DNA from 4 places in the Clostridium sediminicola genome. Region 3 is predicted to be linked to each of the others. Evidence: riboswitches for the same ligand, from Rfam matches in the RefSeq annotation. Region 3 holds a riboswitch; each other region holds the start of a gene.
The links. Region 3 has a riboswitch for cobalamin ahead of cobI (precorrin-2 C(20)-methyltransferase). Riboswitches for the same ligand answer to the same signal wherever they lie in the genome.
Positions count from the first base shown of each region.

Region 1 (2,207 bases), on a different contig from region 3:
CTATTTAAACCTTCTTCATACTTAAACAACGCTTTGAATACGTCAACAAAAGATATTTTACATGCGCCAAATGATGTACTAACTATAATAGAAGTCACACATATTACACAAAGAACACTAATTACAGTTATTCTATAAATCATTCTCTCATGTATAACATTTATAGACTTATTCTCATTGGATTGTACTTGATTTATCACTATATTATTCCTCCTAGAAACTTATAAAACTTAACATTCATCTATATATTATTTTATTTCTCCATACATATAATCATAAAGCATTTCAAATGCTTCAGGGAATCTTTCATTTGGTTTATTCATAAATAAGTCTTTTGGAAGATAATAATACTTACCATCTTTTATAGCATTTAATCCTGCCCATGCTTCATTTGATTGAATATCTTCACTCATTTTTGTTTTACATGCTTCTATATCTCCCATTGTCTTTACGAGTATAATGTCTGGGTTCTGCTCAAGAATTCTTTCCATACTAAAATCAACTCTTGTAGCATCTTTTATAGCTACATCACTAACAATGTTTTCCCCACCTAATTTTTTAACCATATCACCAGTTGTTCCATTTTCCAATTCACATGATACTGATTTACTAGTTGCAAACATGATTAAAACTTTTGGAGCATCTTTGCCTTCTGACTTTTTAATTATAGCTTGTACATCTTTATCTGCTGAATCAACTTTTGCTTGAAGTTCGTCTTCTGTACCTGCAATTCTAGACATTAAATCTAATATTTCTATATAATCTTCATAATTATTATATTCAAGATATAAATATGGAATATTGTTTTCTTCTAATAAATCTTTAAGTTCTAAATGACTCTTCATTGTACTTGATAATATAACTAAATCAGATTGAAGTTCTAAAACCTTTTCAGGACTAACTTTACTCATGCTTCCAAGTTTTTCTACATTCTCAGCACCTTCTGGGAATGCAACTGATTTTGATGTTACACTTGCAACTGCTTCTCCTCCTGCATAGTACCATAAGTCAAGAAAAGATGCATATAAAGATACAACTCTTTCTGGATTCTTTTTGATTGTTACTTCATTTCCAAATGGATCTAAGTATACTAATTGAGTTTCATTTTCTGATTTAATAAAGGAAGGTTTTTCATTATCAACAGTTTCTGCTATAGTTTCTTTTGAATTGTTTGTTTTGTTTGAGGCATCCGACTTGTTACAACCTACACTTGCTAATAATGTGATTGTTACTAATAATACTATTAGCAATAAGTTTGAATTGATTTTTTCCATTGTCTTTTTCATTTCTTCCAACTCCTATAAATAAAATATTTTCGGAGCGAAGAGAGAGGCATTTTATCAAACTGAATATAAATAATCGTATAAATTAAAGTTGAATACTTATATTAGCCTAAAATAAAATCTTAAATTTATAATAAGATTTTATTCTTCAATGTTTCTCGCCATCGCTCGTAGCGTTAAACGATAACAATAAAATTTTGAATTGCTATCGTTCCTGAAACAAATAGACAGGTAGGTCTTCTGACTTAGTTTTACCGTTAATCTCAATCCTTCCCACCAAGTATAATTCACAATGCATAAATGTGTATTGAACAAGGTAGTGGTATATTTGAGTAACTCCACTTCACAGCGGCGTGACCGTTCAGGATTTTAACCTGATTCCCTTTTCGTTTATAGAACCAATAAATTCTATCAACACCTGTATATTACTTAATTTCTATTCTAAATGATACATTTAAAGTGTATTTTTGTCAATGTAATTTACCTTAAAAATACTATTGCTATTCTGCTTTACTATACTTAGTAACAAAGTCAGCAAAACCTTCATATGTAAAATCATCAGTATTACTTATATCCTCATGTATTGCTTTGAAAAAACAAGAAGGAATTTCTCCTGCCTTAAGGCATTTCTTAATACATAGATCACATCCATATGAGTGATTATGTGGATTAAATTTACAATTAGTGTCTGTACATGTACAAAAGTGTTTATTATTCAATTTATATCATCTCCTTAATTTATAGAGATAACTCACTTCGTTAATTTATCTCTATTAGTGACAAGTTACAAGTAACAAGTGATAAGTTAATGTTGATTTTCTATCGATATTGAACTAATAATTGCATCTAATTCTTCTTTCGTAGCACCGTTTACTAAAACAAAATATTCTATTTTTTCATCCATATCATAAATCTGAAATGCAA
Region 1 covers NZ_BAABMF010000024.1:48,124-50,330, forward strand. The annotation lists gene ACQ3F0_RS23710 (FecCD family ABC transporter permease) at 1-200, opposite strand, end outside; gene ACQ3F0_RS23715 (ABC transporter substrate-binding protein) at 249-1,286, opposite strand; cobalamin riboswitch at 1,497-1,720, opposite strand; gene ACQ3F0_RS23720 (DUF6485 family protein) at 1,784-2,002, opposite strand; gene ACQ3F0_RS23725 (hypothetical protein) at 2,089-2,207, opposite strand, start outside.
Region 1: linked by a shared signal. The riboswitch ahead of ACQ3F0_RS23715 (ABC transporter substrate-binding protein) and the one ahead of cobI (precorrin-2 C(20)-methyltransferase) in region 3 are both predicted to bind cobalamin.

Region 2 (2,207 bases), on a different contig from region 3:
GTATTGTTTGTAAATTCTGCTAGAGGAAGTATTGTTGATGAAAATGAGTTAATAAAGAATTTAAAAAATGGTAAAGTAAGGGCAGCAGCTCTTGATGTATTTGAACAGGAACCACTTTCTTTAGATAATCCATTATGGGAAATGGAAAATGTTATAGTAAGTCCTCATAATTCTTGGATTTCTGAAATGAGAAATGAAAGAAGATTTAATTTAATATATAATAATATGAGAAGTTATATTAGAGGCGAAGAACTTAGTAATATAGTGAATCTAGGAAAAGGATATTAAATATAAAAAACATTTGACAATGTGGATCTAATAATATATACTGAGATAGTAAAATTAAATAGTTAATTTTTGGGTGCTTCAATTTTTTTGAAGATAATAGGGAAAAAGGTTAAAATCCTTTACAGCCCCCGCTACTGTAAGTAGGTATGAAATCTTATAAGACACTGATATAAATCGGGAAGTCAGGAGAGTAAGTTGATCTACAAGTCAGGAGACCTGCCTAAAAAATTTGGCAACTGCTTCGGTGGGAAGTATGAGGTTATATTTGTGCATTTTGGTCAGCTTTTAGATTTTATACTAATATGATGACATTGTATATAATATAAAATGATTACTAAACCTACACAGTTGTTGTAGGTTTTTTATTATGCTAAATATTATATTAAGTTAATGTTTGTAATATTTTTATAGGTTTATTTTAAAATTACAAAAAAAATGCAAAAAATCAAAAAACATAGTAAGAAAATATAAATATATTTAGTTATAATTAAAATATAAAAAATTGTTTCAATTAAATTAATTTCGCAAGACATTTCTTCCAAATAAATAATACCAAAAAATATAGGCCCTAAAAATTTTAGGGGCTATATTTTTTTTGTTTTTTTCCAATAATAAAAATATATATTAATATAAGGAGGTAAACATGGAAAAAATTCATTATGAAGTATCAGGATTGATTAATGCAGATAGAAAGACGAAAGTAAAAAAAACATTAGATAATGTAAAGGGAGTTAAAGAAGTTGAAGTTAATCTTGCCAAGGGAACTGTAGATGTTAGTTTCAATTCACCAGCAACTGAAGAGAAGATTGAGCAAAGTATAGAGAAGCAAGGATGCGTAATTATAAATTGAGAAGAAATCTTTTAACTTCATGAAAGATAAAAGGTAAATAAAAAATTTTACATTGAAAAGGAAGCTTTTTAGAAATGATAAGAGCTTCCTTTTAAATTTTTTGCAAGACAAAGTTTATGTAATCGCTTTAATTCCAATACACTTTAGTTTTGTCACTATTTTATACTGACAATTAGAGCCTTTCTTTTCCTTGTATAGCTAGATTTAACGGAATATAATCAAATTGTAATCAGCTGATACATTTAAAAGAAAATTCTGAAAAATGAAATTATACTAAAATATTATTCATAAAAATCAGGAATTTATAGGGGGAGATTGTATGGCTAACACAGCTACAAATTTGCAAACAAGAACAACACGAGATAATGTACAAGTATTTGGTCGTTTTTTAAGTGGCATGGTGATGCCTAATATTGGGGCATTTATCGCATGGGGATTAATTACAGCTTTATTTATTCCAACAGGTTGGTTACCTAATGAAAGTTTGAGTAGTTTAGTAGGGCCAATGATTAATTACTTATTACCATTACTAATAGGTTATACAGGCGGTAAAATGGTTGGTGGAACTAGAGGTGGTGTTGTTGGGTCAGTTGCAACTATGGGAGTAGTTGTTGGAGTAGACATACCAATGTTTATTGGTGCGATGATAATGGGTCCACTAGGTGGATATGCAATAAAGAAATTTGATGATGTAGTAGAAGGAAAAATACCAACAGGTTTTGAAATGTTAGTTAATAACTTTTCCTCAGGAATTATATCTATGTTATTAGCAATGTTAGCTTTCTTAGGAATTGGACCTATAGTATTAAATCTTACTATAGCTTTAGGCAATGCAGTAGAAGCAATGGTAACTGCAAATTTATTACCAATAGCTTCAGTATTTATAGAACCAGCAAAAATATTATTCTTAAATAATGCGATTAATCATGGTGTTTTATCACCACTTGGAATAGCGCAAGCACAAGAATTAGGTAAATCAGTATTTTTCTTATTAGAAGCAAATCCAGGACCTGGGCTAGGTATTTTATGTGCATATTATGTATTTGGAAAAGGAATGGCTAAGAATTCT
Region 2 covers NZ_BAABMF010000006.1:183,934-186,140, reverse strand. The annotation lists gene ACQ3F0_RS12580 (phosphoglycerate dehydrogenase) at 1-288, shown strand, start outside; cobalamin riboswitch at 343-526, shown strand; gene ACQ3F0_RS12575 (heavy-metal-associated domain-containing protein) at 932-1,138, shown strand; gene ACQ3F0_RS12570 (PTS mannitol transporter subunit IIBC) at 1,458-2,207, shown strand, end outside.
Region 2: linked by a shared signal. The riboswitch ahead of ACQ3F0_RS12575 (heavy-metal-associated domain-containing protein) and the one ahead of cobI (precorrin-2 C(20)-methyltransferase) in region 3 are both predicted to bind cobalamin.

Region 3 (2,207 bases):
TTTAAATATAAGCCACTGTTCTGTGTCATGATAATGTAAAGTTATAGCCTTTTCAATATGATAACAATCAACTGTAGCTTTACGAGCTTTGGCTAATTTTCTATAATTATTGAATTTAGGAATAGCTATAACAGCCAGTATTGATAAAATTGTAATAACTATTATTAGTTCTATAAGTGTAAATCCATTGTTTTTATCATGTTTTGTTTTCATATAGAATTCCCCCTTAGTGATAATAAATTAGAATACTGCAATAGTTCGAATTAGGTTTTAAGTGCATCTTATTTTTTACATTTTGTAGATAGAAAAATATAAATGAACATAAATTCATTATTATGTAATACTATATAATATGATTAAAGCATATTATATTACTTAAAGCAAGTTAGAGTGGTGCTTTTATACTATTATTTTAATAAAATGTTTTTAAGTATAAATAATGAAAAACTGGATAAAAAATATTGGAATTCAAATTCTTATTTGAATTCCAATATAAGCTGTGTTATAATGAACACGAAAAAGCTAAAATAAAAAATTTAATATGTTAGTTATGGTACGATGATTGTTTTAAATCGTTTAAAAGGGAAAGAGGTTAAAATCCTCTACAGCCCCCGCTACTGTAAATAGTTATGAAATCTTTAATATGCCACTGGTGAAAGCTGGGAAGGCGAAGAGAGTAAGATAAAGCTATGAGTCAGGAGACCTGCCATTAACGATACTTGTTGCTTCGGAGGGAAGTGTGAACATTTTACTTTGTATATCTAAGGATACGTGTATGTTCTCTTCGCGTATCCTTTTTGTTATATTCATTGTTTAAAAATACTCAAATGAAGAAGTGAGGGACTATTATGAAAAAAGGTAAATTATTTGGAATTGGAGTTGGACCAGGAGACCCAGATTTATTAACAATTAAAGCTGTTAAAACACTAAATGAAGTTGATATTATTATTTGTCCTGAAAAGAAAGAAGCAGCAGGTAGTTTTGCTTATGATATTGCAAAGAAACATATAAAAGAAGATGCGATTCTACTGCATTTAACTTTTCCAATGATTTATAATGAGGATGAGCTAAAAATTAAGTGGAAAGAAAACGCAGAAAAGATTGCAGAAAAAATAAAAAAAGGTAAAACATTAGCATTTATTACATTAGGAGATCCTACTGTATATAGTACATATATGTACCTATTACCATATTTAAAAGAATTAGAAGTTGAAGTCGAGACTATACCAGGGATTACATCATTTTGTTTATTAGCTGGTAGTATGAATCTTCCAATTGCAGAATGGGAGGAAAGTTTTTGTATAGTACCTCTTAGAAAGGGTGAAGATGATAAGCTTTCTAAAGCATTGGATGACTTTGATAATGTTATTGTTATGAAACCATCTAATAATTGTAGAATGGTAGCAGATGAATTAATAAAGAGGGGTCTACAAAATAACTTTGTTTTGATTTCAAAAGTTGGAACTGAAAATCAAAACGTGGTTACTGATATTGATGTAATAAAAAATGAAAAGATACCTTATCTATCTACTATAATAATTAAGAAAAAAGGAATTAAGTTATAGAAAAGTATTACGAAAACAAAAACTTTATCAGTTTACAGTAAACCATTAACTGTCAACTGTATTTTGAAATGGTGATAAAATGGCTGAAGGGTATATAGATATTAAACATTCTATTGAAAAAAAGGAAAGAAAAAACTTTATAATTATGATAGTTCTATTTGTTCTGTTAGTATTTGTTATTTTATTTAGTATATCATTAGGAAGAGCAAAATTGGACATACTTACAGTAGCAAAAATAGTCATTGGAAAACTAATTGGTTCAAATAGTTTTTTAAAAGGAGTAGAAGAATATAGTTCAGCAATAGTTTGGGATATCAGGGTGCCTAGGGTATTAGTAGGAGCATTAGTAGGTGCAGGCCTTGCTGTTGCAGGAACCATATTTCAATCTATACTTAGAAATCCTTTAGCAGATCCTTATACAGTAGGTGTATCTACAGGTGCAGCTTTTGGAGCTGTAATTGCAATATTCCTTAATCTATTTATAGTTGCTGTACCTATCCCAATTATGCCATGTGCATTTTTGGGTGCAATAATTACTTTGTTTGTTGTTATAAGAATTGCATCAAAGGATGGTTATATTGTTTCATCAAACCTAGTTTTAGCAGGGATTATAGTCAGTTCTATACTATCATCGGGAATAAG
Region 3 covers NZ_BAABMF010000009.1:161,548-163,754, forward strand. The annotation lists gene ACQ3F0_RS15475 (type II secretion system protein) at 1-213, opposite strand, end outside; cobalamin riboswitch at 535-725, shown strand; gene cobI (precorrin-2 C(20)-methyltransferase) at 849-1,565, shown strand; gene ACQ3F0_RS15485 (FecCD family ABC transporter permease) at 1,645-2,207, shown strand, end outside.

Region 4 (2,207 bases), on a different contig from region 3:
ATTCTAACAACATGCGGAACTACCAGACCTACAAAACCAATAGTTCCAGTAACAGAAACAAGAATACCTGTTATTAAAGACGTGATTACCAAATATTTTTTTCTAACTTCTTTAACATTAACGCCTAAATTTAATGCATTTTCCTCTCCTAGCAATAAAGCATTAAGAATATTACTTTCAAATATAAAATATAGCATACCTATCAATACAACTATGGTTGGCAAAATAAAATTATTCCAAGAGGCAGTTGCAATACTTCCCATAGCCAAAATGACGCAGTACGTATCCCCGCTGAATTTTTCGCCATAAAGATAACAAAGTTTGTACACGCAGCCGCCACCATTTTTATCTTCAACAGGAGTACTACCATAATCTAAGAAAATAATATAATCTGGGTTTGCATCTATTAATACTTCTGCAAAAACACGTCCCCATGCTTTATTAAGTATTTTTTCACAAACGTTAACGCCGCCTACTAACTTTATTACTTCATTAGCCATGATTGTACCAGAAGTGAAAATTAAGTTTTCATCATTAATACTGTCACATACAAATAGTTTAACTTTATCTTCTTGCTTAATATCTTTTTCTTTATCCTTAACAGCAGCAATTTTATCTTGCATTTCTTTCACTAGAGATTCTTCTTTGTCTGTTACATGGAATATAACACCAAGATTTAATATATCATCATAAACTTGGTCGATTTTTTCATAATCATGTAATGTTCCCTCTGAACAGTTATGTTTGTACTTAATACTTTTTCTGGTACATAATCCATTTCAAAGATTCTTGTACCATTTTTAATAGTAACAACTTCTTTTGACTCACTAGCTTCAGTTTGTTGCTCTGAACTAGTTGCTTTTTCATTTGTTCCTCTACATGCTACCAAAGATACCATAAGTATCATAGCAATAAGTGTTGATAATAACTTTTTCATTTTTTTCTCTCCTCGTCAACAGAAACAGTCCACAAGCGCAAAAAAAGCTATAGGAGTCCCATAGCTTTTAAATATCTACACGAACTATATTCCCCATTGAAATATTAGTTAATTCTTTTTATGGCAGGTCTCCTGACTCGAAATCAACTTCACAATCGTCTTCCCAATATAAATATCAGTGACATTTGATTGCTCATCCTTCTTACAGTAGCAAGGGCTGTTACGGATTTACACCGTATTCCCTATTAAGAATAAATTCACCATTTGAATATAATAACACTAAGTGAAATTTATGTAAAGTTATCCATGTAAACAAGCAGGATAAACGCGTGAAAAGTTATAACTGCATAAGTAAAACTACGATTTATTAAATTCAAATAATTTTACTTATGCAGTTGATTGGATTTCAACATATCGCAAATCTTTTTAATTTTCAACTTATCTTTTTTCCTATATCTAAAAGTTTTAATATTTACAATGTCCATTTACAGAAAACAAGTTCGTCGGCAAAGCCTCCTTACAAAAGCACTGGCAGGCTGTGCTCTTAGTGAGGAGGCTTTGCCGACGAACTTGCTTCATACATGTTCAAATACAAAACTACCATGATTATCCTTAAACTAATTCACTAAAAAAATTTATTACTAATTGAAATAACGACTAATGTAGATCACCGAACTCATCAAAAAAGTACCACTTTCCATCTATTTGTTTATAATATGTTACTAGTTCACCGTTAGGTAATGAATAGTTCCATGCATCTCCATCCCAAACCCAACCATTTTTATTTAGCACACCATCAGAATTAAAGAAATAAAAAGTATCATCTAGCTTCCATTTACCACACAATAATGTAAAGTCATATATAGCATAATCATTACCTGATTTATTTATCCATCCTGATTTTATTAATTTTCCTTCTGAGTTTGCATAACCCCATTGTCCATTAGATAATTTTGCCCAACAATCATGAAGTAAAGCTCCACTAGAATCAGCTGCATACATACACCCTTTAGCATTAAATTCATGTGTAGCTAATTTTCCTTCATAACTAAAGCAGTACCATTTGTTATTATGTTCAAACCATCCTGTTTTTAAGCTTCCATCAGGTTGTATATAAAACCACTCACCATTATATTCATACCATTCCCCTTGAGCTAAAGCCCCTGATTCTGTAGATAGGTAGTATTTATTACCATCAGTAAAGTTTCCTGTAAGCATATTACAAGCCTTATCAAAATAGTACCAATTACCATTTAGATTTTGCCATCCT
Region 4 covers NZ_BAABMF010000010.1:95,949-98,155, reverse strand. The annotation lists partial or broken gene ACQ3F0_RS16145 (iron chelate uptake ABC transporter family permease subunit) at 1-665, opposite strand, end outside; gene ACQ3F0_RS16140 (hypothetical protein) at 677-937, opposite strand; cobalamin riboswitch at 1,043-1,214, opposite strand; gene ACQ3F0_RS16135 (PspC-like choline-binding domain-containing protein) at 1,595-2,207, opposite strand, start outside.
Region 4: linked by a shared signal. The riboswitch ahead of ACQ3F0_RS16140 (hypothetical protein) and the one ahead of cobI (precorrin-2 C(20)-methyltransferase) in region 3 are both predicted to bind cobalamin.